Regions from separate parts of the Mesorhizobium sp. WSM4814 genome, predicted to be linked through region 3. Evidence: predicted binding sites of a transcription regulator. Region 3 holds the regulator's gene; each other region holds the start of a gene.

Region 1 (7,591 bases), on a different contig from region 3:
CGGTCCAGGCGCTCTTTCGTCGTCTGCTTTCGTATACTCGTATACCGGTATCCATTTGCCGGATCGTGGACCTAGTAGCCGGGAAATGCGGGCTCGAGCGGTCCGGCGGATGCGACGATCTTTTGCTTGATGGTGACGCTGGTCGAAGTGATCGCCTCGGAGATTTCGCCGCCATTGCTGTCGGCGCCATAGACCATGCGCACGGCCTCCCGATTGAGCTCTTCGGGCGGGCCGTCGAACACCACCTTGCCGGCGGCCATGCCGATGATGCGGTTGCAATAGGTGCGCGCGGTATCCAGCGTGTGCAGATTGGTGACCACGGTGAGGCCCTCGCGCAGATTGATGTCCTGCAGCGAATCCATCACCACCTTGGCGTTGAGCGGGTCGAGCGAGGCGATCGGCTCGTCGGCGAGGATGACTTTCGGCTGCTGCATCATGGCGCGGGCAATCGCGACGCGCTGCTGCTGGCCGCCGGACAAGGTGCCGGCCGGCTGCAGCGCCGTGCGGGCGATGTCGAGACGCTCGAGCGCCGCGATCGCCTCGGCCCGTTCCTCGCGGGAGAAGACACCGAGCAGATTGACAACGGTCGAGCGGTGATTGAGCCGGCCGAGCAGCACATTGGTCAGCACGTCGAGGCGCGGCACCAGGTTGAATTGCTGAAAGATCATGGCGCAATCGCGCTGCCAGCGCCTGAGCAGCGAGCCGCGCAGGCTGGAGACTTCGGCGCCGTCAAAGAAAATCGAGCCCTGGCTCGGATCGATGAGGCGGTTGATCATGCGCAAAAGCGTCGACTTGCCGGCGCCCGAGCGGCCGATGATTCCGACCATTTGGCCGTGCGGGATCGAGATGTCGACATTGCTGACGGCGGTGTTCCTGCCAAACCGACGGGTGACGCCGCGGATTTCGAGCGTGGCTGAGATTGCTGGCATAGAGCAGGTTCCAGTCCAGTCGCAGTTGAAGGTCTGTTAACCTTGGCTAGCGCAGCCGCGTGAAACCGCGGTGTCGGATTGATGTCAGTTTTGTTACCGTCCACAGCCTGGAAGGGGCGAGCCGGCGGACGCGGTTCGATCAAGTGAATGGTGAATGGTGAATGGTGAATGGTGAATGGTGAATGGTGAATGGTGAATGGTGAATGGTGAATGGTGAATGGTGATAAGAACGGCTTCCCTGCCGCCATTCACTATTGACCATTCACCAACTGCCGTATTTTTCCAGAAATGCTTCCGCCGAAAGCGCGCGAAAATCGTCGAGCGCGGCGCGCAGGCGGGCGTGGTCCCAATCCCACCAGGCAAGTGCCCGATAGCGTTCCGCAGTGCGGCGGTCGAAGCGTTCGCGGATCGGTTTGGCCGGCACGCCGCCGACGATGGTGTAGGGCGCGACGTCTTTCGACACCACGGCGCCGGCGCCGACCGCCGCACCGTCGCCGACGCTGACGCCGGGCAGGATGGTCGAGCCGTGGCCAAGCCAGGTGTCGTGGCCGATGGTGACCCGTTTGGCGCGGCGCTGGGCAAAGAATTCGCTCTCGTGCTCGGCGTCGTCCCAGTAGTCAGAGGCGCGATAGGTGAAATGGTGCAGCGTCGGCCGCCAGGTCGGATGGTTGGTGGCGTTGATGCGCACGCTGGCGGCGATGTTGGCGAATTTGCCGATCGTCGCGCACCAGGCGCTGCAGTCCTGCATCATGTAGGAATAGTCGCCGAGCGTACTTTCCGAAAGCCGGCAGCGTTCGGCGATCTCGGTCCAGCGGCCGAGCGTCGAGTTGTCGACTTCCGCTGTCTCGTGGACAAGCGGCGTTTCCGACAGTTTTCTGGTCATGCGGCGATTTTCCCGGCGGCAAAAGCGGTCACGTCGATGACGCGGTCGGCCACTGCCTCGCGCACGTCGTGGTCGTGGAAGATGCCAAGTAGGGCGACGCCGGCCGCCTTCTTGGCCGCGATCAGCGCAATCACCACGTCACGGTTGCTGGCGTCGAGCGAGGCGGTCGGTTCGTCGAGCAGCAGGATCGGGTGCTCGGTGATGAAGCCGCGCGCGATGTTGACGCGCTGCTGCTCGCCGCCGGAAAAGGTCGCCGGCGGCAGTGCCCAGAGCTTTTCCGGCAGGTTGAGTTGCGCCAGCAAGGCGCGTGCCTTGCCGCGCGCGACCTCGCGGTCCTCGCCGCGCTCGACCAGCGGTTCGGCGACGACATCCAGCGCCGAGACGCGCGGCACTGTGCGCAGGAACTGGCTGACATAGCCGATCGTGAGCCGGCGCACGGCAAGCACGGTGCGTGGGCTGGCCGTCGCCAGATCGATGAGCCCGTCCTCGTGCTGGACGATGATCTGGCCTGCATCGACGGCATAGTTGCCGTAGAGCATCTTCAGGATCGAGCTCTTGCCGGCGCCGGAGGGGCCGCCGAGCACGGCGCATTCGCCGCTCCTGATCGAGAACGACACGCCGGCGACGACCGGCAGTCTGATGCCGTCGCGCAGATGCATGGTGAAGCTCTTGGCGACATCGGAGACGACGAGCGGGGTTGCCATGATCACACCTGCAGAATGGAAGAAACGAGAAGCTGGGTGTAGGGCGCGCGGGGATCGTCAAGCACGCGGTCGGTGAGGCCGCTTTCGACGACGCGGCCGTCCTTCATCACCATCATGCGTTGCGACAGCAGACGCGCCACCGCAAGGTCGTGGGTGACGACGATCGCCGCCAGGCCGAGATCGGTGACCAGGCCGCGCAACAGGTCGAGCAGGCGCGCCTGCACGGAAACGTCGAGGCCGCCGGTCGGCTCGTCCATGAACACCAGCCGCGGCCCGGTGACGAGGTTGCGGGCGATCTGCAGGCGCTGGCGCATGCCGCCGGAAAAGGCCCGCGGTTCGTCGTCGATACGGTCCTCGTCGATCTCGACGCGCGACAGCCAGTCGACGGCGGTAGCGCGGATTTTGCCATAGTGGCGATCGCCGACCGCCATCAGCCGCTCGCCGACATTGGCGCCGGCCGAGACCGTCATGCGCAGCCCGTCGGCGGGGTTCTGATGGACAAAACCCCAGTCGGTGCGCATCAGGAAGCGGCGCTCGGCCTCGCTCATGCGGTAAAGCTCGCGGAACTGGCCGTCGCGCATGCGGTAGCTGGCGGTGCCGGAGCTCGGCAGCAATCTGGTCGACAGGCAGTTGAGCAGCGTCGTCTTGCCGGAACCGGATTCGCCGACCACCGCCAGCACCTCGCCCGGCCACAGGTCGAAGCTGACGTTCTCGCAACCAATGCGCGAGCCGTAGAACTTGGACAGCGCGGAAACGCGCAGCAGCGGTTCGTCGGTCATTGCGCCGGCTCCCTTTTTTCCAGGGCAGGAGGGGTCTCGGGCGCAAGGTGGCCGCGATGGCCTTGCTCGCGCCGCTTCTCGCAATGGTCGGTATCGGAGCAGACGAACATGTGGCCACCATGGTCGTCGAGGATGACCTCGTCGAGATAGACGTTCTCGGCCGCGCACAGTGCGCAGGGCTGGTCGAAGGTCTGCACCTCGAACGGATGGTCCTCGAAGTCGAGGCTGACTACGTCGGTGAAAGGCGGCAGCGCATAGATGCGCTTTTCGCGGCCGGCACCGAACAGTTGCAGGGCCGGCGAACGGTGCATTTTCGGGTTATCGAACTTTGGCGTCGGCGACGGGTCCATCACATAGCGACCCTCGACCTTGACCGGGTAGGCATAGGTGGTGGCGATGCGGCCATGCCGGGCGATGTCTTCGTAGAGTTTTACATGCATGAGGCCGTATTCCTCCAGCGCATGCATTTTGCGCGTTTCCGTCTCGCGCGGCTCGAGGAAGCGCAGCGGCTCGGGAATCGGCACCTGATAGACCAGCACCTGGCCTGCGGTCAGCGGGTGCTCGGGGATGCGGTGGCGGGTCTGGATGATGGTCGCCTTCGCCGTGTCGGTGGTGACGGCGACATTGGCGACCTTCTTGAAGAAGGCGCGGATCGAAACCGCATTGGTGGTATCGTCGGCGCCCTGGTCGATGACCTTCAGCACATCGTCGGGGCCGATGATCGAAGCGGTAACCTGGACGCCGCCGGTGCCCCAGCCATAGGGCATCGGCATTTCGCGCGAGGCGAACGGCACCTGATAGCCGGGAATGGCGATGCCCTTGAGGATCGCGCGGCGGATCATCCGCTTGGTCTGTTCGTCGAGATAGGCGAAGTTGTAGGTGGCGATGTCGGTCGGTTGTGCGGTCATTCCGCGGCCTCCCTTTTTTCTTCCATCTTGCCATTCTCGCGGGCGTCGTGCTCGGCGCGCATGCGGCGCACCAGGTCGAGCTCGGCCTGGAAGTCGACATAGTGCGGCAGCTTCAGATGCTCGACGAAGCCGGTCGCCTGGACATTGTCGGAATGCGAGATGACGAATTCCCCGTCCTGGGCAGCGGCGACGACATCTTCGCCGAATTCGGTTGCGCGAAGCGCCCGGTCACATAGCGCCATGGCCATCGCCTTGCGCTCGCTCTGGCCGAAGACGAGGCCGTAGCCGCGGGTGAATTGCGGCGGCGCCTTGGCCGAGCCCTTGAACTGGTTGACCATCTGGCACTCGGTGACACGCGCAGTACCCAGCGGTACGGCGAAAGGCAGCTCCGGCACGTCGAGTTCCAGCTCGACCTCGCCGATGCGAACCTCGCCGACGAACGGATGGTTGCGAGCATAGCCGCGCTGGGTGGAATAGCCGAGCGCCAGCAAAAAACCCTCGTCGCCGCGTGACAGCGCCTGCAGGCGGATGTCGCGCGCCATCGGGAATTCCAGCGGCTCGCGGGTGATGTCGCCGGGGATATGGTCCTGCGGCATGTCGCCGTCGGGCTCGATCAGGCCTTCGCGGGCGAGGATGGCGGAGACGCGCGGCATGGCTTCCGCGTCGCTGGCGCGCTGCAGCGGCTCGGCGACATCGCCGCCGGCGGCAAGCTCGGGATCGAGCAGCCTATGCGTGTAGTCGAAGGTCGGGCCGAGCAACTGGCCGCCGGGCAGATCCTTGTAGGTCGCCGACACGCGCCGCTCGACCAACATCGCCCCGGTGTCGATGGCCCTGGTGTAGCCGAAGCGCGGCAGCGTGGTGCGATAGGCGCGAACCAGGAAGATCGCCTCGATCATGTCGCCGCGCGCCTGAACGATGGCCAGCGCCGCCAATTCACGGTCGTAGAGCGAACCTTCGCTCATCACCCGGTCGACGCCGAGCGCCAGCTGCTCGACGATCTGGTCGAGGCGCAGCGCCGGCACGGAACGGTCGCCGCGGCGGCGGTCGGCGAGCAGGGCGTGGGCGTTGGCAATGGCCGCTTCACCGCCTTTTACCGCGACATACATATCACGCCTCCATCGTCTTGATGCGCGTCGTGCGCGGCAGGCAGGCAACGCCTTCCGGGGTGGCGAGGATAATGTCGACACCACGGGGGAAACGCTGATTGTTCTGCTTCCATTGTTCGACGAAGTGGCGCGGCATCTGCGCCGGCGCGATTGTCGCGGTTGTTTCGATGCCGGGACCTTCGAGCAGCAGCGGGGCGCCTGAGACAAGATCGCTGACCTGCAGGATCAGCGTCGTCGAGCGGTCGGGATAGTCCTGGGTGCCTTGTGAAAAGCCGTCGAGCGCCATCATCTCGGCCGGCGTGGCGATCAGCGCGAAATGCGCATCGGCTGGCGTGTGGGCTAGTGGCGCGCCGGTGTGGAAGCCGAGCCAGGATTTCACCGCTGCCGGGGCCTGCAAGACGAGGTCGAGCCAGAGCGGCGTGTCGTTGTCGCACAGCGCCAGCGCGATGGCGCCTGCGGTGGCCGACAGCGGCGCCGGCGGGCGGGCAAAGACCGGCAGAGGCTGCAGGGTGCCCGGCCGCGCCATTGCGTCCATCACGGCGCGGAACACCGTCTGGGCGTCGAACACCGGATCGGCAAAGCCGCCCTCGATCGCCTGGGTTGCGATATCCATCAGTCTTCTCCGCGTACCATCGTGAAGAAATCGACCTTCGTTGCCGCCGTCTCGGCGCGCCGCCGCTCACGTCGGCTGGCCAGTGCGGCCTGCAGCGGCGCAATGAGTTTGGTTTCGACCTCGTTGCGGCGGGTGGGATCCTGCCAGAGCGCGTCGGCGATCGCCGCCAGTTTTGCTTTCTGCTTGTCACGGCCCAGCGCGTAGCAGTGGCCGACTTCTCCCGAGGCAAGCCGCACCGTCGCGCGGGTGACTGTCGCCTCGCCGACGTTGAACGGCGCGCCGCCGCCGCCGATGCGGCCACGCACGGTGACCAGGCCGGTTTCGGGGCCGCGCAGGAGCTCTGCTTCCGAAGGCAGGCCGGCTTCGTTCCAGAGGCGGACGATATCGTCGCCGGTCGATTGCGCCAACGTCGCCATGACGGCCTTGCGCTCAAGCTGCTGATCGCGCGCTTCCTGTCCTCGCATGGTTAACATTCCCTTGCATCGAAAATTCGTCTATTGATATAGACAATTATACAAATTATAACTATTTTCTAAAGCGTGTCCATGACGGATGGATGACAGCGCGAAAAAGATCGGGGCAAAGAGATGATCGGTCAGCAGATGGCCAGCAGCTTGGAGCGGCGCAGCGGCGTCGCGCTGTGGCGGCAGATCGCCGACCAGATCCTGCAGTCGATCGCCGTCGGCGACTTTGCCGAGAATGCTGCGTTGCCACCGGAAGTTGCACTGGCCGAGCGCTATGGCGTCAACCGCCATACGGTGCGCAGCGCCATCGCCGCACTGGTGCAGGATGGCGTGCTCAGGGCCGAACAGGGGCGCGGCACTTTTGTGCTGTCGCGCAAGCGCCTGTCCTATCCGATCGGAGCGCGCACCCGTTTTTCGGAGGGCTTGCAAGGGCAGGCGTCGGAGCGCCGCAGCGTGCTGCTCGAATCGGCGGTCGAGCCGGCGAGCCGGCGCGTCGCCGAAGGGCTGGGGCTTGCCCGGGGTTCTGATGTAATTCGCCTCGAGACACGCGGCGAAGCCGATGGACAACCGGTCTCGCGTGCCACCGGCTGGTTCGATGCGGCTCGCTTCGCCGGCATCGATGCCGCCATGGCTGAAACCGGATCGGTGACCGCCTCATTCCAGCGTTTCGGCATCGGTGACTATCTCAGGCAATCGACGGTGCTGTCGGCCCGCCACGCGGACGCCGCCGACCTTGCCGATCTCGATCTGCAGCCCGGCGCCATCGTGCTGGTAACGGTCGCCGTCAACGTCACGCCGGACGGCCAGCCGATCCAGTTCGCCGAAACGCGGTTTCCGGCCGAGCGCGTCGAGCTCAAGATATCGGCGCTTTAGGTCCGGTCTTATCCGACCTGGATGACAGCCTTGATCAGGCCCGATTTCTCGTGCGCCCAGCGGGCGAGGTCGCGCGGCGTGTCGCCAAGCGTCGTGCGATGGGTGACGAGCTTTGCCAGCGGCACAGCACCGTCGCGGATCGAGGCGGCGACATGGTCGAAGTCGGCGCGCAGCGCGTTGCGGCTGCCGATCAGCGTCATCTCACGCTTGTGGAATTCGGGATCGGAAAAGACGATGTCATCCTTGACGACGCTGACCAGGACCAGCGTCCCGCCATGCGCGACATGGGCGAAGGCTGACTGCACGGACTGGGTGTTGCCGGTGGCATCGAA
Region 2 (7,591 bases), on a different contig from region 3:
GAAGCGAATCTGTTCGCCCGGCCAGATGTCGGACGGCGGCATGGTGCCGAATTCTTCCTGATACCGTTCCTTCGTTCGCCTGTAGCAATCGTGGAATTTGGAGTTTTCAGCAGCACCGCCTTCGGTCGGTTCGTGATGGATATCCCTGCCCAGCACGCCACGGCAGAAATCGTCCCAGTAGCTGCGGGTGTACACGAGGTGCAGGTGCCAGGCTTCATCGACTTCCTGCGAAGGGGTCAGCATCTCGTCAGAGACGCACATCAGGTAGACGAATTTTTTATATTCTTCGACGACACGCTGCGCAAACTCCGGCGGCCAGCCATTTTCTCGGGCAAGCCTGGCCGAGAAGGGCAGATTGATGTCGGGTTGATCGAAATTGTAGCCTTCAATGCGATGCCAGAGATTGAGGTCGCTTGGTCCGCTCATCTGCCCTCTCATCGACGGTGGAACGACAATAACTATAGCACATTCTGTGGAGTGCACCGGCGGGGTACGTGTTTGCGTCTCTCTAGCTGCGCATCATTGTAATCGACCACTCCCCAACAGAGGGGCGGACAGTGAACCCAAGATTCGCGTCGCCCGCCGATACGGACGAGGGAAAACCAAGAGCCAAGACGATTGCCGCCGGCAGGGCGAATTTGTTGCGTCTGATGGTTTCCCTATTCGTTATCGAAATCACTGAATGACCATTGTTTTCAGTTCCTGAAGCCTTTGGTCGTAAACCGAGTTCAGGCACTCTTTGTTGGCTCCGCAGCCGTTGCGGTCTGTAAGCCAGATCTGTTGGACACCCAGGATGCGTTTTCAGAGTTCCGGCTCGACGTTGTCGCGAATCCAGAAATATATCGAGTTCATTGCTCGATCTTTCGCCCAGATGCTTTCGTCGTCGCACATTGCCAGTTCTGATGGCGTGGTAGCCTTTGAGCAGGCGTAGCTCGGACCATGGATGCCAGTCGGCTGCCCTTGACTTCTCAAATGAGCCTCCGTCTTGATGCACACCAGCAACGGCCCTTTCGTATTGATTTCAGCCTTCGCCTCTTCAAGCATGGCCGTCCAGATGCCGACCCACGCGTCGTTCCCGGCGATGGCCTGTCCTGTCTTGATTGCATCCATGTGGGCGCTCAACGACGTCGGCATCCATTTGAAGGTATCCGGCGCACCGGGATCGTAGAATGCCATAAGACACGAAGCGGTCAGCATAGACGTCAACCCGCCGCGCATGTCGCCAACGAAAACAGCCGCAGCGAAGATTCTGCGGCTGTTGTCGGATTGTCCGTCAGGCAGAAGTCGAGCGGCCGAAACGACCCCACCCCGATCCGCTTCGCGGATCGACCCTCCCCTCAAGGGGGAGGGAAACACCCTCAGTTCACGGCGCTGATGTTGCCCAGGCGTAAAAACAGGGTTTCGCCGGAAGAATCGTCGACGCCGTCATTGTCGGTGGCGACGAAGATGTCGCCGTTCTTGTCGATGGTGAAACCTTCGACCTTGTCGATGACATAGCCGTTGCTGGCTGATTTCAGGTCGCCGACGATGTCGCGCACCAGCGTTTTTTCGACCAACGGCAGGTCGCGACCAAGCTTGGCAGGTTTGAAGGCGTCGAGCGCCACCGAATAGATGCGCTTAACCTTGGCCAGGTCGCCGATCTGGTTGTCGCGTTCGAGAATGTAGAGCTTGCCGTCCTGCGCGGTGATCTCCGACAGGCCCATCCAGCCAGCTTCGGTCGCTTCGAGCGGGTAACGCACCGCCGACCATTCCTTGGCCTTGGGCTTGTAGGCCAGAAGCTTGACCTGGCCCTTGGGATCGTCGGCCCATTCGCGTTGCACGGCCATCACCAGCGTCAGGTCGTCGCCCTCGCCGACCGCAGTAATGCCTTCGAGACCGAAGCGGCTCTGGTGGGCGAGCAGTTCCATCGGGAAGCCGACTTCCTGCTTGATCACGCCCTTCTCGTCGACGCGCAGGATGGCGTGCGGGACGAGCTTTGCCGGATCCCCTTCATTGGCCAGCCAGAAGCCGCCTTCACCGTCGGCGACAAGACCCTCGATGTCGATCTTCTGTGCAGGGTGGCCATCACGCGTGACGATGGTCTTGCCGGTGATCAGTGCCGGCGTCTGGGTGGCATCGATCTCGAAGATCGAGGGCGCGTTGGCGTAGAACGAGTCCGAGGCAGCGAACAGCTTGCCGACAGTGTCGCCGGCGGCGAGCGCCGAAAGCGCGCCCCAGCCGAGCGGCGTCCCGTCTGCCGTGGGCTTTGCCGTGATCATCGGGTAGGTGGCGGGGCCTTCGGAGCGCTCGTAGATCATCACGTGCGAGCGGGCGAGCCCGTCCTCGACCAGGTCGGCCTCGTTGGCGGTGACCAGGAGATTGCGCGACGGGATCGCGACCAAGCCTTCCGGACCGATGCCGGACGGCAGGATCTGGACAAACCGAGGCTCCGCACCGGTGTCCTTGTAGACGCCGACAACGGAGCCACGCTCCGAAGCGACGAAGATCAGCCTGTCCTCGCCGAACGTGCCGATCTCGAGACCTTCCGGCTCGACGCCCTTCTTGTTGCGGTCGTCGGGATAATGGCCGGCATTGGCGACCTGGTACTCGAAGGACGAACCGGAATCGTAGAGGACCTCGCCCTTCTTGCTGAAGATCGTGAAGCCGCGCGAGCCGCCCTTGTAGTCGCCTTCGTTGGCGACGGCGAGGCGGTCATTGTCGAGCCATTTCACGGCGTCGGGCTCGCGCGCGACGTTTTCGATCTTGCCATCGAAGGACAAGGCACCGTTCTTCCTGGTATCGATCTTGTCCAGCGTGGCGTAGCCTGCGGAAAAGTGCGTGACGATTGCGCCGGTTTCGGCGTTGACGATAACGATGTGGTTATTTTCCTGCAGCGTGACTGCTATCTCGCCGGCCTCGTTGAAGGCGACGAATTCCGGCTCCGGATCTTCCCCAGCGACTTCGGCAATGCCCGCCAGGTTGACGGTCTTCATCGTCGCGCAATCAGGCTGGCCTTCGGCAAGCGTGAATATCTTGAGGTCGCCGGCCGGCATCTGCGGAATTTCACCGTCGTTCAGATCCTCGTCGCGCTCGTTCTCGATGGCGATGGCCAAAAACTTGCCGTCCTTGCTGAACGCCAGCGAGTCCGGTTGGCCGCCGAGGTCGCAAGTGCTTTCGATCGCCTTGGAGGCAAGGTCGATAACGCTGAGGTTGCCCGAAGGCCTGGCTTTGCTTTCCGACGTGTTGACGCCGGCCAGCACCTTGCCGCCGATGACCACAACCGAGGTCGGCTCGCCTGCTATCTTGACGATGCCGCCGGCCTTGGGCGCCTTGGGATCGGCGATGTCGATGAAGCCGACAGCACCGAGCGGGCTATCGGAATAAACCAGCGTCATGCCGTCTTCGCTCGCCGTGATGATCTCGGACGAAGTCGGCGTGGTCTTCTCGACATCCGCCGGGAGGTTTCCGGCCACCGCGAAGCTAGCGACCCGGTTGAACATCATGTCGGCATGGGCCGGCAGCGAAACCGAGGCAGCAAGCGCTGCCGTCAGGACGAAAAGCGCGGAATGGCGGGGCACGGGTGGCGTCTCCTGTTCGAATGGAAGCCACCTGATTTGCGGGAACGACATTTCAAAGCGATGACGGATCCATGACAGGCGGTCAGGTCCGTCGATATTCACCTCATGCTGGCCTGCAAATGGGCGCTTTCTTCGGCCGCCTACTCCGCCTCGGCCACCATTTGCCGCCCGCCAACCCAGTTCCGCCAGGTTCTCTCGTCGCCGTGGAAGACGTTGAGGTCGATGCGGCCCCTCACCCCATGCGACAGGCCGGAGCCGGAATACTGCCAGAACACCCATTTGCGGCCGGGATAGACCTTTGAAGGGTGCTGTGCCACCGCGCGCAGCCAGAATGGATAGTCCAGAAATGCGCCTCTGAGATTGTCGCGGTAGAAATCAGGCGCGGTGTAGATGATGGGCCGCTGGCCGTAGTGGCGCTCGAGCTTGTCCATGAACACCTGCATCTTCTCCAGCACCTTTTGCCGCGACGGCCGCCGCTTGCAGCTGGATTCGCCGTTCCACTCGACATCGATCACCGGCGGCAAGGCGCCCTCGACCCTCGGCACGTTGCGGATGAACCAGTCAGCCTGCTCACCAGCGGTGCGGCACCAGTAGAAGAAATGATAGGCGCCGCGCTTGAGGCCGGCGGCGTCGGCATTGCGCCAGTTCTTCCTGAACATCGGGTCGAGATGATCGCCGCCGTCGGTCGCCTTGATGTAGGCGAAGTTCGCGCCCTGCGCGCGCAGCTTCGCCCAGTTCACATTGCCTTGCCAGCGCGAGACGTCGACGCCGTGAACGGCGAGGTGTCTGGGCGATGCCCTGCCGAAATTGATCGGCTTGGCGTCACGGAACCGATAGCGCTGGACCGGCTCGGCGAGCATCGGTGCTGCCCGTGCCAGCCGCTTCGGCGCCACCAAGGCAATCGGCTCGACGGGCGGCTCGATGCTTTCGGCAGGCTCCGGAGTGGCCATCGCCACAGTCTGCTCCGTCGCCTCCTCCGGCGCGAAGTCGGGTTCGACATCGGCAGCGCCGACCGACGCCACCGGCGCGGGCGGCCGCACAACCGAACTGGTCGTCTCGCTGGACGGCACTTGCAGCGCGTCGACGCCGGGCGTGGACGTGCAGCCGGCAAGGCAAAGTGACGCGATCGAGAAGATGACGACGCCTGATAACCGCATCTGGACCTGTACGCAGAACACAACAGACCGAGGGCAAGACAACGCCGCCGGACAAACCAGTCCGGATTACTAACAAGAAATTACCAACAAAGTTTGAATCAAATTGTTAGGGCAGAGGGGCTGGGCAAGGCGCTCGCTCTATCACCGTAGCGGTGAGAGCCTGGAACGCTGCAGGACCGAGAGGGCGCGAAGGATCGCGACGCCAGCAGGTCGCTGCCTAGCCGCACAACCATAGATTGTGGCAGCTCTCGGCTACCATATGAGCGGGCGGGACGGAGCGGTCGGTGCCAAGGCGATCAGAGTTGGGGCGATCGGTGACGGGATTGACCGGCGCATCATCATCCCGGCGAACCTTTTCTTCGAGCAGCGAGCGAAGCTCGGCCGGCTGCACGCGGTCACGCTCCATCACCAGCTTGACCATCGGATCGCTCAAAAGCTCATCCAGGGTGTTAATTCTGTCGTTCATCCGTCGCCTCCTTCGACTGCCGACCCGCAGGCAATAGATAGGCGGCAATGATGGCTCGCCAATGACGCTTTGCCGACTATCTCGTGTCCCGGACGAAAAAATTTGGGCACGCCTTGTGCTTGATTTCGCCTGCGCTTCGGTTCGCCTGTGCTTCAGTTCGCATGTACTTCAATTCGCCTGTGCTTCAATTCGGCGGTGGGGCGCCTTCATATTGCGGCAGTCCGTCGTCGAGCTGTACCCAGGGCTGCTTCGAGGCGGTCCAGATATGCATCTGCGGCTTGAACATGGAAGGATCGTCGAGCGAGCCGGAGGTGATGCCGATGATGCCGGCGGAGTCGCGCCGGGAAAATATCGTCGTGCCGCAGCCCGGGCAGAAGCCGCGCTTGAGATCGGGCGAGGAATTCACCGTCGCCACCGGCCCGTCGATGGTCACGTCGTCGATGCGGAACAGCACGCGGGCGTTGAAGGCCGCGCCCAGCGCCTTCTGGCAAAGCCGGCAATGGCAGACGCGCTCGTTGATCGGCGCGGCCTCGGTGCGGTAGCGCACTGCCCCGCACAGGCAGCCACCCTGATATTTCGCCATTGCCTTAGCCCGTCTTTCTGAAGATTGGCAGGAAGGTAGCTGCCGGGATAGGAGCGTCAATTGAAAAGCTTTGATGGCGCCATCTGTTGGCGTGATGCGGCAGGCCGAATGTACGATCAGGCGCGATGCGCAACGAGCGTCGCCGGCCATCTCGCGGGAGGACGGCCGGCAGGCAGTTGTCAGGCGGTCAGTGCGTTTCTCTGACGATCTCGTCCCAGGTCTTGACCTTGGTCTCGCCATTGAGGAAGGGCAGTGCGGCGGCCACCAGTTCCGGCGCGAAAAACACGTCGTAGTGGGTGCGGTTCGGCAGGATGGCCAAGCGGTTTTGCGACAGGTTCTCGCGCATCCAGCCGGCGTCCTTCAGCCCGCCGCCGAGCAGCTGATAGAACTTGATCTCATGCTCGGGCCGGTACATGTCGCTGTCGCCGAACACCAGCATGACCGGCATCTTCAGCTTCGCCACGTCGGCGGAGTAGTCGTAGTCCTTGCGCATATGGGCACCGAGCTGGTCGAGCAGCTTTGGAAAATCCTGCGGGCGCGGCGCGACCGCCACGTAGGATTTGTACATCGGCGTGTCCTTCATCATGTCGGCCATCGCGGCGCCGACCTGCGCCTGCTGAGTACGCATGTCGGCATAGAAGCCGTCCGAGGCATAGCCGGTCGAGACCAGCACCAGCCGGCGCACTGTCTCGGGATGCTGGACGGCCATGCGGAAGGCGACGCCGCCTCCCAGCGAGTAACCCATGACGTCGACTTTGTCGTGGCCGAGCGCCTTGACGATCGCCGCCATGTCGTCGCCCATCGCCTCAAGGCTCAACGGCCGATCGCCGAGCGCGGTGCGGCCGTGACCATGCAGGTCGACGCCGATGACGGTGCGGCTTTCGGCAAGCTTCGGCAGGATCGGCGCGAACATGTCTGTGGTGCCGAGACCACCATGCAGCAGAAGCAGCGGCTCGCCCCGGCCATAGACGGCGTAATAATAATTCAGGCCGTTGATCGGCAGCAGGCCGGATTTCGCCGGCTTGGGCATGGCTTTCGTTTCGCTGGTCATGGACGGCTTTACGTCCTCGGCATTGCTGGCGCCCGGCGCGGCGAAGAGCGCCGCGGCCGAGGCGAAAATGGCGAAAAACATCGATCTGGACATGTCGGTCTCCTTGCGTCCCGCCGATATCAAAGCCGCCTGGCGACTTCTTCGAGCTGGTCGGCGCACTGGCCCCAGCCCTCGTGAAAGCCCATCTTCTCGTGCTCTTCGCGGTCAGTGACCGACCAATGCGCAACCCGGGCGATGTAGCGGGTCTTGCCCTCGCCCTCATCCTCAAAGGTCAGCACGACCGTCATGAACGGCTTTTCGGACGGCTCCCAGGCCTTTGTGTAGGCGTCGGTGAGAACGATCTTTTTGCCCGGCACGACTTCGAGGAAGACTCCGGGGTTCGGGAATTCGTTGCCGTCGGGACCGGCCATCACAACCAGGCTGGAGCCGCCGGTGCGCACGTCCATTTCGGCGCGCGGCGTCGTCCACGGCTTTGGCGCGAACCATTGCGTCACGAGCTTCGGCTCGGTCCAGCAGCGATAGACGTTCTCGCGCGGCGCATCGATGATGCGGGCGAGAACCAGTTCACGGTCGGAGCTGGGGGCGATGTCGAGCTTGGTCGTCATGATGGTCTCCTCACTTGCTTGCTAAAGAGTTTGAATGCCGGTTTCCGTCTCAAGGACGAGTGGGCAACGCGCAGCCCGACACGGTTTCGCGAAAAACTTCGCCAGGCCGATTCCGGCGGACGCCGAATGAGAGCTTAGTGGCGCTTGGCTTGCACCAGATAGGCGTCGATAT
Region 3 (7,591 bases):
ATTCTTGATCGCCTGTTCGGTGGTCGCGATCCTGACGACGATCGGCATCGTCCTGTCGCTTATCTTCGAGTCGCTGCGGTTCTTCCAACAGGTGCCGTTCTACAAGTTCCTGTTCGGCACGCATTGGTCGCCGCAGAGCGCCTTCACTGGCGCGGGAGCCGAGGCCGGGGCGGTCAACGAGGACATTTTTGGCATGGTGCCGCTCTTTGCCGGCACGTTGCTCATCACCTTCATCGCCATGCTGGTGGCTGCGCCTATCGGGCTGATGGCTGCGATCTATCTTTCGGATTACGCCTCCAAAAGCGTCCGCGCGGTCGCAAAGCCGGTTCTGGAAATCCTCGCCGGCATTCCGACCGTCGTCTACGGCTTCTTCGCCGCGCTGACGGTTGCGCCCTACTTCCGCGGTATCGGCGAAAGCCTGGGCCTCAACGTCGCATCTGAATCCGCGCTCGCCGCAGGCGTGGTCATGGGTATCATGATCATTCCCTTCGTTTCCTCGCTTTCCGACGATGTGATCAACGCCGTTCCGCAATCCCTGAGAGACGGTTCTGCCGGCCTCGGCGCGACCAAGTCGGAAACCATCCGCAAGGTGGTCCTTCCCGCTGCCCTTCCGGGCATCGTTTCGGCGATGCTGCTTGCCGTCAGCCGCGCAATCGGCGAAACGATGATCGTGGTCATGGCGGCGGGGCTGGCGGCAAACCTCACGGCAAATCCGCTCGAAGCGGTCACCACCGTGACCGTGCAGATCGTGACGCTGCTGGTGGGCGACCAGGAGTTCGACAGCGCCAAGACGCTTGCAGCCTTCGCACTCGGCCTGGTGCTGTTCTGCATCACGCTTACCCTCAACATCGTCGCTTTGCGCGTCGTCCAGAAATACCGAGAGCAATATGACTGATGCGATCTCGTCATTCGGCGCCGTCGGACGGCCGGTCAGCATTCATACCGACGATGCCGCGAAGGCGCGGCTGAAGGGCCGCTACCGCACGGAAACGTGGTTCAAATGGCTCGGCGCCGCAGCTGTCGTGTTGGCCGGCTTGTTCCTTGTGCTGCTCCTGTCGACGATCGTCACGCAGGCGATTCCGGCGCTGCGGCAGAACTATGTGACGCTGCCGATCGATCTTTCAGCGGCCAAGGTCGACCCGGCGAAACTCGATGAAGTGAACTACGACGCCATCGCTCAGGAAGCGCTTACGGCAAAATTTCCGGATGTGACGAGCCGCCAGGACAAGCGCCTGCTGCGCGGGCTGATTTCCACCGGCACAGGCGTGTTCCTGCGCAAGGATATTGCGGCTGATCCGGGGATGCTCGGAGGAACGGTGGACTATGCGGTTCCACTTGACGATTTTGCCGACCTCTATCTCAAGGGTTTGCTTGCCGATGTCGGTTCGGACGAAGCGCTTTCGACAAGCGTCACGCCTTCGGGAACCAGCGGCGACATCGATCTGACCTTCGGCGACGATGCCATGCTGGCGCTGGCGCGCGGCCATGGTGCGACCGAGGGCGAAAACGGCATGTTTACGCTGACGAGCGGCGCGTCGTCGCTGCTGGTCGCGTTCAATGGCGGCACGGTCAAGCTGACCTCGCTGTCGCCTGCGGCCAACGGCACGGTGATCGCAAAAGGCACGGTGATCGAGGCGCTGGACAGCACGGCGCCCGCCGCGAGCGGCCAGGCATTCCTGCGCGTCATCGAGACGCCGGAAGCATCGCGAAAGATTTCGGACAAGGTGATCGTCTGGCTCGACACGCTGAAGAGCGCCGGCCTGATCGAAAGCCGGTTCAACTCGATCTTCTTCTTCACCGGCGCAAGCCGCGAGCCGGAATTGGCCGGTGTCTGGGGCGCGGTCGTCGGATCGTTCCTGACCATGATCGTAACCCTCGCCATCGCCTTCCCGATCGGCGTTTCAGCGGCGATCTATCTTGAGGAATTTGCGCCCAAGAACCGGCTGACGACGATGATCGAAGTGAATATCAACAATCTGGCGGCGGTGCCTTCGATCGTCTTCGGCCTGCTTGGACTTGCCGTATTCCTGAATTTCTTCGGCATGCCGCGCTCAGCCCCGGTGGTCGGCGGCATGGTGCTGGCGCTGATGACCTTGCCGATCATCATTATCGCCTCGCGCGCTTCGCTGCGCGCCGTGCCGCCGTCGATCCGCGAGGCGGCGCTTGGCATCGGAGCGTCCAAGGTCCAGACCGTATTCCATCACGTCCTGCCACTGGCGATGCCGGGCATCATGACCGGCACCATCCTCGGAATGGCGCATGCGCTGGGCGAAACCGCGCCGTTGCTGATGATCGGCATGGTCGCCTTCATCGTCGACATTCCCGGCGGCTTCACCGATCCCGCGACGATCCTGCCGGTGCAGATTTTCATGTGGGCGGATTTCCCGGAAGCGGGGTTCCAGCAGAAGACTTCGGCGGCGATTTTGATTTTGCTGGTGTTTTTGGTCATCATGAATGCCATCGCGGTGATACTGCGCAGGCGCTTCGAGCGGCGCTGGTAAGGAGTAGAGGATATGAACATCATGACGGAAGCCGGCGTCGAGCAGAAACTGAGCAGCGCAACCAACGCCCCTTCGATCAAGATGAAGGGCGAAAAGGTCTCCGTTCACTACGGCGAGAAGCGAGCACTGTTCGACGTCGATCTCGATGTCCGCGAGCATCAGGTGACGGCGTTGATCGGCCCATCGGGCTGCGGCAAGTCGACGTTCCTGCGTTGCCTGAACCGAATGAACGACACGATCGATATCGCGCGGGTGAGCGGCAAGATCACGCTCGACGGCGAGGATGTCTACGACCCGAAAATCGATGTCGTCGAGCTGCGAGCTCGCGTCGGCATGGTGTTCCAGAAGCCGAACCCGTTTCCGAAGTCGATCTACGAAAACGTCGCCTACGGTCCGCGCATCCACGGCCTGGCCAGGAGCAAGGCCGAGTTGGACGGCATCGTCGAATCGAGCCTGAAGAAGGCCGGCCTGTTCAACGAGGTCAAGGATCGCCTGCTCGAGTCGGGTACCGGCCTGTCCGGCGGACAGCAGCAGCGCCTGTGCATTGCGCGCGCCATCGCCGTGTCGCCGGAAGTGATCCTGATGGACGAGCCCTGTTCGGCGCTCGATCCTATCGCCACCGCCCGCGTCGAGGAACTGATCGACGAACTGCGCCAGAACTATACGATCGTCATCGTCACCCATTCGATGCAGCAGGCGGCGCGCGTGTCGCAACGCACGGCGATGTTCCATCTCGGCTATCTGGTCGAGGAGGGCGCGACCGACAAGATGTTCACCAACCCCGACGACAAGCGCACCCAGGACTACATCACCGGCCGGTTCGGCTGAGCGGTCCGGCGAATTTCGAACACGAGGACAGCACCATGGGTGAACACACCGTCGCATCTTTCGACGAGGAACTGGAGCACATCGACCGGCTGATCCGCGACATGGACGAGCTCGCCGCCGCAATGGTAGCGGCCTCGATCCGCGCGCTGCTTGCGTCGGACAATGCGATGGCGCAGCGCGTCGTCTCGGACGACGCCATCATGGATGCGCGGCAGCGCGAACTCGATGACAGCGCCATCACGCTGATCGCCAAGCGGCAGCCGATGGCGCAGGATCTGCGCGCCGTGGTTGGCGCAATCCGCATGGCTGGCGATCTCGAGCGCATCGGCGATCTGGCCAAGAACATAGCCAAACGGGTCAGCGCAGTCGGGCAGAGCGCGACGCCGCGTAATCTGTCGCACGGTATTGACGCGATGGCGGATCTCGTTCTTGTGCAGCTGCGCGGGGTGGTCGAGCACTATGTGTCGCGCGATGCCGGCGCGTTGAAGGAACTGCGCGCCGACGACCAGAAGATCGACGTGAAATACACGGCGGTTTTTCGCGAGCTCCTGACCTACATGATGGAGGATCCGCGCAACATCACCGCCTGCACGCACCTTCTGTTCTGCGCCAAGAATCTCGAGCGTATCGGCGATCACGTCACCAACATCGCCGAAAACGCCTACTTTGTCGTGACCGGGCAGCAATTGCCGGCGGACCGCCCGAAGCTCGACGAAACGACGATGTCGGCGCCGGCGACATGACAGGAGTGACCGGCCGATGATCGCGCCGCGCATCATGGTGGTGGAGGATGAAGAGCCGTTGGGCGTCCTCCTCCGTTACAATCTTGAATCCGAAGGCTATCAGGTCGAGGTGGTGACGCGCGGCGACGAGGCCGAAATCCGGCTGCAGGAAAACGTGCCCGATCTTTTGGTGCTCGACTGGATGGTGCCGGCGGTTTCCGGCATCGAGCTTTGCCGGCGGCTTCGGGTGCGCCCCGAAACCGAGCGGCTGCCGATCATCATGCTGACCGCGCGCGGCGAGGAGAGCGACCGGGTGCGCGGCCTTTCGACCGGAGCCGACGACTATCTGGTCAAGCCGTTCTCGACACCGGAATTCATGGCCAGGGTCAAGGCGCTGCTGCGCCGCGCCAAGCCGGAAGTGCTGTCCAGCGTGCTCAAGGTCGGCGACATCATGCTCGATCGTGAATCGCACCGGGTCTATCGCAAGAAGAGCGAGATCCGGCTCGGGCCGACCGAATTCCGGCTGCTCGAATTCATGATGCGGCACCCGGGCCGGGTCTTCTCGCGCAGCCAGTTGCTCGACAATGTCTGGGGCGAGACGATCTACATCGACGAGCGCACGGTGGACGTCCATGTCGGCCGGTTGCGCAAGGCGGTCAACAATGGTCGCATGCCCGATGTCATCCGCACCATCCGTGGCGCCGGCTATGCGATCAGGGAAGACTAGCTGATACCTGCGCTTCCGGCGTACCCCAAAGTACGCTCCGCTCCGGATCTCGGAACCCACCATTCTCGACTCGGCCTGACCTGAATCTCAACACACCCCAAGTCGCGACCCGGGAATCCTTCAAGCCACGTTCTTTCCGACCGAGCCGGCTCGTGCCTGGATGCTCGGCGCGAAAATCTCCTGGTCGACGAAGCTTAGCGCCCGCATGGCGCAGCCTTCGCGGATCAGCGGCAACTCGTTCGGCTCGGTGTCGAAGGAAATCGAACCCGAATGCTGGCCGCCGGCGGTCTGGGCGATGGCCTCGCGCAGCGCCGGCTCGATCAGGTCGAAGGCGGCAGCGCTGGCGCCGACCATGGCCACGGGCGCCGGATCGATCAGCGCGAACAGGCTGCCGAGCCCGAAGCCGAGCGCCTCGCCGGCCTTGCGGTAGGCTTCGCGCTCCGGTCCGTCCGTCTCGCGCGCCCGGGCCGCCAGTGCCCGCATCTCGGCGTCGCTGACATCGGCGACCGGCTCGGCATTCTCGCTCAACAGCCTTGCGTTGCGCCAGATGGCGTAGTTGCCGGCATAAGCCTCGACGCAACCGCGCCGCCCGCAGCGGCAAAGCGCGCCACCCGGCCGATGGATCATGTGGCCGAATTCGCCGCCTGAGGAGTGGGTGCCGGTGAACAGCTCGCCCTTCAGCACCAGCCCCATGCCGATGCCGTGCGAGAGCAGGATGGCGATGAAGTCATCGCGGTAGCGATCCGGGTGGCGCCAGCGCAGCGCCACGGCCATCATGTTGCAGTCGTTCTCCATGATGGCCGGGATGCCGAACTCGCGTTCCAGAATGTCGGCGAAGGCGATGTTCGTCTGCGGCGTGATCGGCGACCACAACATGGCGCGCGCATGGGAATCGGTGATGCCCTGGATCGCCAGCGCGATGCGGGCGACGCTTTGGACATCGAGGTCGGGATCTTCGAGCCGGCGCCGGACGATGGCGACACATTCGCCGATCAGCGCGTCACGCGACATGGTCAGCGTGTCCAGCCGGCGCTGGTCCTCGGCGACCACTTGTCCGGCATAATCGATGACGGCGACCGACAGGAAATTCAGCGACAACACGACGGCCAACACCGCAGCGGCTTGCGGATTGAGGCTGAGGCCGACCTGCGGCCGGCCGCGTTTCAGCGAAACCGTCTCGCTCGCCTTGCTCTCGGCCAGGATGCCTTCCTGGATCAGGTCGGCAGAGATCGCCGATATGGTCGAATGGCTGAGGCCGGTGGTCGCGGCGATCTCGGTCCGCGACGGCTGGCCTGCCCGGCGCACGGCCGAAATCACCATCGCCCGGTTGCGCCGGCGCAGATCGTCATGACGGATTCCCACCGACATTTTTGTTTCCTCCTCATCGCCGCGGCCGCTCATGAATCGGAAGCCGTCGGTAATGTCCGACAAATACTGGCAGAAGCGGAGGGGGCTGTCATTATTTATTCCGAGCCTCGAAAAAAAGCCCGACAGGACGTCAACATCCATCAGAATTGGTGTTGACAGTGCTTCGGCGTTGGACCAGTATTTTTTCGAGGCTCGAAAAAATAGAGCCTTTGTGCCGGCCTTCGGGCCAGTTGGTCGCGCCCTACGCGGCGCAGGGAGGAATATCATGAAGAGATTCGCAGCCGCCATTCTGGCGGGGGTCGCCATGTCGCTGACGCTCGCGTCGGCCGCGCAGGCCAAGGACAAGGTCATCGGCGTTTCGTGGTCGAACTTCCAGGAAGAGCGTTGGAAGACCGACGAAGCCGCCATGAAGGCGGCGATCGAGGCCGCCGGCGACAAATATATTTCCGCTGACGCACAGTCCAATCCCGGCAAGCAGCTGACCGACGTCGAGAGCCTGATCTCGCAGGGCGCCAACGCGCTGATCATCCTTGCGCAGGATGCCTCGGCCATCGGTCCGGCGGTGCAGAAGGCGCTGGACGAAGGCATTCCGGTCGTCGGCTATGACCGGCTGATCGAGAACAAGGACGTGTTCTATCTGACCTTCGACAACCAGGAAGTCGGCCGCATGCAGGCCCGCGAAGTGTTCAAGGTGGCGCCGGAAGGCAATTACGTTTTCATCAAGGGCTCGGGCGCCGACCCGAATGCCGATTTCCTGTTCGCCGGCTCCATGGAAGTGCTCAAGGATGCCATCGACAGCGGCAAGATCAAGAATGTCGGCGAGGCTTATACGGACGGCTGGCTTCCCGCCAACGCCCAGAAGAACATGGAACAGTTCCTGACCGCCAACGACAACAAGGTCGATGCGGTGGTTGCCGCCAATGACGGCACCGCCGGTGGCGTCGTCGCGGCGCTGACGGCGCAAGGCCTGGCCGGATCCGTCCCGGTTTCGGGCCAGGACGGCGACCATGCCGCGCTGAACCGTATCGCGCTGGGCACACAGACCGTATCGGTGTGGAAAGACGCGCGCGAGCTCGGCAAGAACGCCGCCGAGATCGCCTCGCAGCTGGCCGACGGCAAGCCGATGACAGACATTGCCGGCGTCAAGGATTTCACCACGCCGGGCGGCAATGTCGTCAAGTCGCTGTTCCTGACGCCGATTGCCATCACCAGGGACAATCTCAACGTCGTCATCGACGCCGGCTGGATCAAGCAGGAAGAGGTCTGCGCCGGCGTGGCGGCGGGCACCGTCGCGGTCTGCAACTGATCCGCCTTCGCCAAAAAAACCTGAAACGCCGCGGCTTCACGCCGCGGCGTTTTTTTCAAAAGAGTTGTTTTTCCGCGTCTCGCGGGTAATTTCTAAGCTGCTTCCGGCATCCGCGGCAGACGGCAACGGTGGGAGGACA
Region 4 (7,591 bases), on a different contig from region 3:
TTTTACCGAAAAGACGCCGCTGCTTGGCTGGTCGATGACCAAGACGGTCAATGCCGCGATCGTCGGCACGGTGGTGAAGGACGGCAAGATGGTGATGACCAACCAGGGCCTGTTCGGACCCTGGAAAGCGGACGGCCGCGCCGCCATCAGTCTCGCCGACATGATGGCGATGTCGAGCGGGCTGGAGTTCAACGAGGATTATGGCGACGTCACCGACGTGACGCGGATGCTCTATCTCGAGCCTGATATGGCGGGCTTTGCCGGATCCAAGCCGCTGACCGGCGAGGTGGGCAAGGTATTTTCCTATTCGAGCGGCACGGCAGTGATGCTGTCGCGGCTCTGGCAGGATGCGATCGGCGATAAGGACAAGGCGCTGGCGTGGCCGAGGGTTTCGCTGTTCGACCCGCTCGGCATGCAGAGCGCTGTGCTGGAGGCCGACGAGCATGGCACCTTCGTCGGCTCGTCCTATCTCTACGCCACCGCCCGCGACTGGGCGCGCTTCGGCCAGTTCCTGCTGCAGGATGGTGTCTGGAACGGCCAGGAGGTCCTGCCTGCCGGCTTCGTCGCCTGGATGCGGGAAGCCGCACCCGGCTCGAAAGTCTATGGCAGCGGCCAGGTGTGGATCGAGGGTCCGGGCGACGAAGAGAGCCCCGGCGCCGGCATCGCTGCGGGTCTGCCTAGGGACAGCTATTGGATGGAAGGCCATGACGGGCAGACGGTCTCCATCATCCCGTCGGAGCAGCTTGTAGTGGTGCGGCTCGGCCTGACGCCGGCCAAGCTCGGCTACCGGCCGCAGACCATGCTGGCAGCACTGGTGAAGGCGCTGGATTAGAGGAATGCGGCGGTCGCTCGCCGCAGCGTCTATGCAGCCGTCGCCAAAGGCCTTGCACGATCAACACGCGCCCGCTCGTCGGGCGAGGAGCGAAGCGACGCGACCGATCTTGGGATTCCGTGACCTTGGAGCGCTGCTGAGGTGCAGAACCTTCGATCGCGGAGCGAGGCGCCCCCCTCTGTCCTGCCGGACATCTCCCCCACAAGGGGGGAGATTGGCCGTGATTGCGGCTTTCGCTAACGTCCAACGTTGATGTGCAGGCGCCGTCAGCGAAGCTGCCAGCTGCAGGCCGGTCGTCAGCGCCCGTCAGTCAAAAGCCAAATCCTCCGTGCTGAGGAGCTAGACGGCGATCTTGATCACAGCCAGCCAGGCGTAACCGCGATAAAGCGTTCTAAACCGAAGGGTTGCGCCGATCTTTGCAGATTCCGATTGCAGGACGTCCCGCAGGGCCTCGCGCGGCTCGACGTGGAATTTTCTCAGCCAGCCGCGCAGCAGCATGCGGAACCAGCGGGGCAGGGCTTCCTGCTGGCCGAAATCGACGACGTGCAGCGAACCGCCGGGTGACAGGGCTGCAAGTGCCGCGCAAATCGTCTTCTCCCAGCTGGGGATCATCGACAGCGAATACGAGACAAAAATGCGGTCAAAGCTTTCGACGGAAAATAGCGCCTTCGCGTCGAAATCGGTGGCGTCGCCGCGCGCCAGCTTGACGTGGCCGGAAAGACCTTCGCGGGCAATGGCAGCAGTGGCCGTTTCCAGCATTTCGGCTGAAATATCGAGACCGAAGAAACGGGCGTCGGGATAAAGGTGGGCGGCGAGGACGATGTTGCGGCCGGTGCCGCAGCCGAGTTCGAGGACGGTGCCGCCGCCCGGCACATCCAGCCCTGATATCAACCGGTCGCGACCGAGCAGGTAATATTTGCGGGTGAGGTCGTAGATGTGCCGCTGCCAGCGGTAGACGCCGTCCATCAGTTCGGCATGCCTGGCCGGCGGTTCGCCGTGCGTGGCCGGCGGTTCGGTCGCGCTCATGCGGCTTGCTTCACATAAAGGTGGAAGCCGCCATAGATCGCCGAACGGTCGCGGGCCGAGAATTCGCGCGAGGCCTGGTCCGCATAGCTCCACTGGTCGAGCAGCGACTTCGAGACCCGGCCGGGCAACAGGCTGGGTTCGGCCGCGGTGCGGAAGATGACGCGAGCATCGGTCGACGCGGTGCGGGTGATCTCAGCCCACAGCGCATTGAGCTGGTCGTCGGTCATCCAGTCCTGCGCGTCGAGCAGGACGAAACGGTCGACCGAACCGGCATCCTTGCCGGCAAGGAATTCGATCAGATTGGCATGGTGGATGGCGACGCGGTCGACATTGTTGCGGATCGCCTGGTAGTTGCGTTTTTCGAGATAGGCAGGCAGCGCCGCCTCGCCGGGATTGGGATAGCGGCGGGCAAAAGCCTGCCAGGCGAAATAGTTGTTCTCCAGCGGAAAATCGCAGGCGAGCTTTTCCAGCCGGGCCTTCAGCACGCTGGCCATGGTGCCGTCGCCCGAGGTGATCAGCGAATCGTACTGCGCCGGCGGAATGCCGAGGCCGAACAGCGAGGCTTTTCGCGATGTTGCCCATTTCAGCAGCGGTTTTTCGAAGACCGGCGCCAGTTCCTCGTCGAAGAAGCGGCGCTGGTCGGCCATGCTTTTGGCTTCCATGATGCCGGCCGGATCGACGCCGAAGAATTTGGCGGTGCGATGGCCCATGGCAATGAACAGGCCGAGCAGCCCGGTCTGGTAGAAATTGCGGTCGAAGACGGCGATGCGGCGACGCCGGCGCCAGTTGCGATGTTCCCAGTAATGGCGGCTGACCGGGTCGAGATGCGGCGCGATGAAACGGTCGTAGGCTTGCGAATTGTGACGGGTCTCGGCAGCGCCGAAGAAACGGAACAGGTCGCCCTGCGACGGCAGATGGCGCACCGCTTCGAGCTTCATGCGGTTCAGCGCGATATGGGCGGCGTTGAGATCGACGGCGTCGACCCTTTCGGGTGACCGGGTGAGATAGGCAAGGATGTTGCAGCCGCCCGAGGCGATGGTGACGACGCGGTGGCCCTGGCCAAGCTGCATCGCCTCCATGTCGACGTCGGGGTCTTCCCAGATTTGTGGATAGACGAGGCCGGAAAACAGCAAGGCGAAGAGCCGCTCGGAGAGGCCGGCCTTCGACAGCGGGCGGTTCTGGTAGACGGCCTTGCCAACTTGCTTGCCGCGGCGAAAAACCAGTTCTCCGGAAACATCCGTCATGACAAGGCGATTCCCCGTTTGCTCTGGCGCAAGCGGGTAGCGCAGGTGGATGACAGGCCGGTGACAGTCGGGGGCATCGATAATTCTACTCCGGCGGTCATCTGACGCGGTTTTCTGCGCTTCCGATGCTCACGGACCAAATGTCCGCTCCGCTTCGGTTCTCGAAAACCACCCCACCTGACTCGCCGGAGCGAATTCTGGATGCCCCCTTAGGGGCGGCCAAATCCGCCCGGCGTCGGCGTCGTCACGATGACGGCTTCACCGGCCTCGAGCACCGTCTGGTCGCAAGCCTTCAGGACTTCGATGCGGCCATCCTTGCGGCGAACCTTGGTCGAGCCGACCTCACCATCGCCGCCGCCGTCCAGGCCTTGCGGCGGGCGATTGCGATGTGAGGACAGGATCGCGCATTCCATCTTTTCGAGGAAACGGATGGTGCGCTCGGTGCCGTCGCCGGCACTCCATTTGCCTTTGCCGCCGGAGCCTTCGCGGATGTGGAAATCCTCGAGCAGGACGGGGAACCGCAACTCCAGCACTTCCGGGTCGGTCAGGCGCGAATTGGTCATGTGGGTGTGGACGCCGGAGGTGCCGGCAAAGCCGCGACCGCTGTTCATCCGGCCTGCCGGCGAGCCGGAGCAGATCGTCTCGTAATACTGGTACTGCTTGTTGCCGAAGGTGAGATTGTTCATCGTGCCTTGCGCATTGGCCATCGCGCCCATGGCGCCGAACAGCGCATTGGTGACATGCTGCGAGGTCTCGACATTGCCGGCGACGACCGCGGCCGGGTAGGTCGGCTTCAGCATGCAACCTTCGGGAATGATGATGTTGATCGGTCTCAGACACCCGGCATTCATCGGGATCATGTCCTCGACCATGACGCGGAACACATAGAGCACGGCTGCGCGGGCGACCGGCTCGGGGGCGTTGAAGTTGTTCTTCATGACCGGCGATGTGCCAGTGAAGTCGACGGTCGCCTCACGCTTTTGCCGGTCGACCGATATCTTCACCTTGATGATTTGGCCGGTGTCGGTCGGATACTCGTATACGGAGCTGTCGGGCAGCCGCTCCAGCACGCGGCGCACGCTTTCGGCGGCATTGTCCTGGACATGGCCCATATAGGCCTCGACCACGCCAAGGCCGAAATGCCCGACCATCTCGCGCAACTCGGCCACGCCCTTTTCATTGGCGGCAATCTGCGCCTTGAGGTCGGCGATGTTCTGGTGCGGGTTGCGTGCCGGGTAGGGGTGGTCGGTGAGCAGCGTCTCCAGCTCCTTCTCGCGGAACCGGCCGCGATCGACGATGCGGAAATTGTCGAACAGCACGCCTTCCTCGTCGACGGTGGTGGCGAGCGGCGTCATCGAGCCGGGCGCGGTGCCGCCGATATCGGCATGATGGCCGCGCGAGGCGACGTAGAAGAGGATCTCCTCCCCCCTTGAGGGGGAGGTGCCGCCGAAGGCGGCGGAGGGGGTCGCTGCGGCAGTGCTCGACGTTCTTGTGGTGCCGTCTGAGCCGACCCCACCCGGCGGCTTCGCCGCCACCCTCCCCTCGAGGGGGAGGGAGAAGACCGGTGTCACCACCGTAATGTCAGGCAGATGCGTGCCGCCATTATAAGGCGCATTCAGTGCGAAGACGTCGCCGGGGTGAATGTCGCCGGAGTTGAGCCGGATGATGGTTTCCACCGAACGGTCCATGGAGCCGAGATGCACCGGCATGTGCGGCGCATTGGCGACCAGCGCGCCATTGCGGTCGAAGACGGCACAGGAGAAATCCAGCCGTTCCTTGATGTTGACCGAATAGGCGGTGTTTTGCAGCGTCACGCCCATCTGTTCGGCGATCGACATGAACAGGTTGTTGAACACCTCCAGCATGACCGGATCGGCCTCGGTGCCGAGCGCCGCCAGCCGGCGCTTTTTCTCGATGCGACGCAGGAGCACGTGGTTTTTGGCGGTGATTTCGGCCTGCCAGCCCGGCTCGACGACGATGGTCTGGTTCGGTTCGATGACCAGGGCCGGGCCGCCTAGCTTGTGCCCCGGTTTGAGCGCCTCGCGCCGGAAAATGCCGGCGTCTCGCCAGGTGCCGTCGATGAAGATTTGCCGATTTTCCGAAGGGCTTGCGGCGATGTCCTCAAGGATTGAATCACTTTCCTCGCGGCCGGCGGCGCCGCTGTCGATACCTTCGACGCCGACCGATTCCACGATCATCGGCTTGTCGCCATAGACGAAGCCGAACTGCGCCTTGTGGGCGGCTTCGAAATCCGCCTTGGCGCGTGCGATCGAGCCGCGCTCGAAATTCACCGGCAGCGCAGTGTCGGTGCCGTCGTAGCGGATCTGCAGCACCGGTTTCGAGGCGACGGCGTCCTCGGCAATGCCTTGCGCGGCAAGTTCGTCGATGACGGCTTTGCGCAGCGTCGCGATGAGCTCGTCGATTGCCGGCCTGGATACTTCCGCCAGCGGTTTCAGCAGCGCCTGCTGGCGCGACGAAAAAATCGAGGACAATCCAATGCCATAGGCCGACAGCAGACCGGAGAAGGGATGGATCAGCACCGCCTCCATGCCGAGTGCGTCGGCTACGAGGCAGGCGTGCTGGCCGCCGGCGCCGCCAAAACAGTTCAGGAGATATTCGGTGACGTCGTAGCCGCGCTGCACGGAAATCTTCTTGATGGCGTTGGCCATGTTTTCGACGGCGATGGTGACGAACCCTTCGGCGACCGCCTCCGGCGTGCGGCCGTCGCCGATTTCGGCGGCGAGTGCGGCGAACTTCTCGCGCACGGTTTGCACGTCGAGCGGCTCGTCCTGGCCGGGTCCAAAAATGGCCGGGAAGAAGTCGGGCTGCAGCTTGCCCAGCATGACATTGGCGTCGGTGACGGCCAGCGGTCCGCCGCGCCGGTAGGCGGCCGGGCCGGGATTGGCGCCGGCCGAATCCGGCCCGGCGCGAAAACGGCCGGCCTCGTAGTGCAGGATGGAGCCGCCGCCGGCGGCGACGGTGTGAATGCGCATCATTGGGGCGCGGATGCGCACACCGGCAACCTCGGTGTCGAAGGCGCGCTCGTAGTCGCCGTCATAATGAGCGACGTCGGTTGAGGTGCCGCCCATGTCGAAGCCGATGACCTTGTCGAAACCGGCGAGCTTTGCTGTCTCGACCATGCCGACGACGCCGCCGGCCGGACCGGACAGCAACGCGTCCTTGCCCTGGAGCATATCGGCGGCGGTAAGGCCGCCGGACGACATCATGAACATCAGGCGAGGGGATTCCCTCCCCCTTGAGGGGAGGGTGGCGGCGAAGCCGCCGGGTGGGGTCGGCTCGACTGGGTTCGACGCTCTGGCGGTGCCTTCTGAGATGACACTCTGTGGCTGCTGCGCAGCCTGCCCTTCGCTATGGCTCCGGGCGTTCGTCGCTGAAAAAGCCAAATCGTTGGCTTTTTCTCGGCCTTTGGCCGACCGCTCCTCACCCCCCTCGAGGGGGGAGAGGACGCCCAGCTCTTCTGCCACCCCCTGCACATAGCGCGACAGAATCGGCGACAAATAAGCGTCGACCACGGTCGTGTCGCCGCGGCCGACCAGCTTGATGAGCGGCGAGACCTCATGACTGACCGAGACCTGCGAAAACCCCAGTTTCCTGCAGACTTTTGCAACCGCCTTTTCGTGGTCGGGATATTTCCAGGCATGCATGAACACGATCGCCACCGCGTCGATGCCGTCGGCCCTGGCTTGTTCGATGGCCGGGCGCATGGCGGCGATGTCGAGCAGCCTTTCGACGCGGCCGTCGGCGCGCACGCGCTCGTCGACCTCGATGACGCGCTCGTTGAGCTGTTCGGGAAGGATGATCTGCTTGGCGAAGATATCGGGCCGCGCCTGATAGGCGATCCTCAGCGCGTCGCGAAATCCCCTGGTGATGAGCAGCAGCACACGGTCGCCCTTGCGCTCCAGAAGCGCGTTGGTGGCAACGGTGGTGCCCATCTTGATGTCGCCGATCAGGCCGGATGGGATCGGCGCGCCGGATTTTAGCCCGAGCAGATCGCGAATGCCCTGGATGGCGGCGTCGGCATAGGCTTCGGGATTTTCGGATAGCAGCTTGCGCGGGTGCAGCCCGCCTTGCGGGTCCCGGCCGATGACATCGGTGAAGGTGCCGCCGCGGTCGATCCAGAAATCCCATTTGGCGGTCACGGCAGCTCTCCCGGGCATTTTATTGATTCAAATGTGCTAATTCGCCATGGTCTGGTGTTAATTCGCCATGGCTTCGCCGGCAACGCAAAAGCAGATGATGTTACATACGGAAATGCAACGTTATGAAACCCATGGGGCATTCGGTGCATTCTGTCCTCGATCGTCACCGGTAGCGGGGGCGTGATTAGAGGAGAGATGTCATGAAGAAACTCATTCTTGCGTCGGTTTCGGCGCTTGCCCTGCTTGGCGTTGCGGCTTGCAGCGACAGCGGCACGGGCGGGGACGCTACCACCACGCAGAGCACCAATCCGCCGGCGAACGAACAGCCG

What was found. The regulator PhoB, encoded in region 3, activates phosphate uptake and scavenging genes when phosphate is short. The targets are predictions, from matches to a motif close to TGTCATNNANCTGTCAT.
Region 1: phnC (phosphonate ABC transporter ATP-binding protein) is a predicted target of PhoB. The motif match lies at 1,000-1,016, and genes of this name have one in related genera.
Region 2: AC0L2V_RS04930 (esterase-like activity of phytase family protein) is a predicted target of PhoB. The motif match lies at 3,618-3,634, and genes of this name have one in related genera.
Region 4: AC0L2V_RS11315 (BtaA family protein) is a predicted target of PhoB. The motif match lies at 3,152-3,168, and genes of this name have one in related genera.

The regions. Positions count from the first base shown of each region.
Region 1 covers NZ_JBVVQT010000027.1:44,402-51,992, forward strand. Annotated here, with positions in the region: gene phnC (phosphonate ABC transporter ATP-binding protein) at 72-929, opposite strand; gene AC0L2V_RS28190 (DapH/DapD/GlmU-related protein) at 1,192-1,812, opposite strand; gene phnL (phosphonate C-P lyase system protein PhnL) at 1,809-2,516, opposite strand; gene phnK (phosphonate C-P lyase system protein PhnK) at 2,519-3,295, opposite strand; gene AC0L2V_RS28205 (alpha-D-ribose 1-methylphosphonate 5-phosphate C-P-lyase PhnJ) at 3,292-4,203, opposite strand; gene AC0L2V_RS28210 (carbon-phosphorus lyase complex subunit) at 4,200-5,309, opposite strand; gene phnH (phosphonate C-P lyase system protein PhnH) at 5,311-5,922, opposite strand; gene phnG (phosphonate C-P lyase system protein PhnG) at 5,922-6,386, opposite strand; gene phnF (phosphonate metabolism transcriptional regulator PhnF) at 6,510-7,259, shown strand; gene AC0L2V_RS28230 (zinc-binding alcohol dehydrogenase family protein) at 7,268-7,591, opposite strand, start outside.
Region 2 covers NZ_JBVVQT010000002.1:335,109-342,699, reverse strand. Annotated here, with positions in the region: gene AC0L2V_RS04940 (glycine-rich domain-containing protein) at 1-426, opposite strand, end outside; gene AC0L2V_RS04935 (lysozyme inhibitor LprI family protein) at 802-1,197, opposite strand; gene AC0L2V_RS04930 (esterase-like activity of phytase family protein) at 1,359-3,557, opposite strand; gene AC0L2V_RS04925 (glycoside hydrolase family 25 protein) at 3,698-4,714, opposite strand; gene AC0L2V_RS04920 (hypothetical protein) at 4,932-5,180, opposite strand; gene AC0L2V_RS04915 (GFA family protein) at 5,365-5,763, opposite strand; gene AC0L2V_RS04910 (alpha/beta fold hydrolase) at 5,951-6,907, opposite strand; gene AC0L2V_RS04905 (SRPBCC family protein) at 6,934-7,419, opposite strand; gene AC0L2V_RS04900 (ParB N-terminal domain-containing protein) at 7,554-7,591, opposite strand, start outside.
Region 3 covers NZ_JBVVQT010000016.1:5,282-12,872, reverse strand. Annotated here, with positions in the region: gene pstC (phosphate ABC transporter permease subunit PstC) at 1-895, shown strand, start outside; gene pstA (phosphate ABC transporter permease PstA) at 888-2,501, shown strand; gene pstB (phosphate ABC transporter ATP-binding protein PstB) at 2,514-3,329, shown strand; gene phoU (phosphate signaling complex protein PhoU) at 3,365-4,072, shown strand; gene phoB (phosphate regulon transcriptional regulator PhoB) at 4,089-4,778, shown strand; gene AC0L2V_RS21865 (ROK family protein) at 4,899-6,146, opposite strand; gene xylF (D-xylose ABC transporter substrate-binding protein) at 6,412-7,452, shown strand.
Region 4 covers NZ_JBVVQT010000005.1:179,479-187,069, forward strand. Annotated here, with positions in the region: gene AC0L2V_RS11305 (serine hydrolase domain-containing protein) at 1-832, shown strand, start outside; gene AC0L2V_RS11310 (class I SAM-dependent methyltransferase) at 1,172-1,858, opposite strand; gene AC0L2V_RS11315 (BtaA family protein) at 1,855-3,102, opposite strand; gene AC0L2V_RS11320 (hydantoinase B/oxoprolinase family protein) at 3,312-7,262, opposite strand; gene AC0L2V_RS11325 (hypothetical protein) at 7,463-7,591, shown strand, end outside.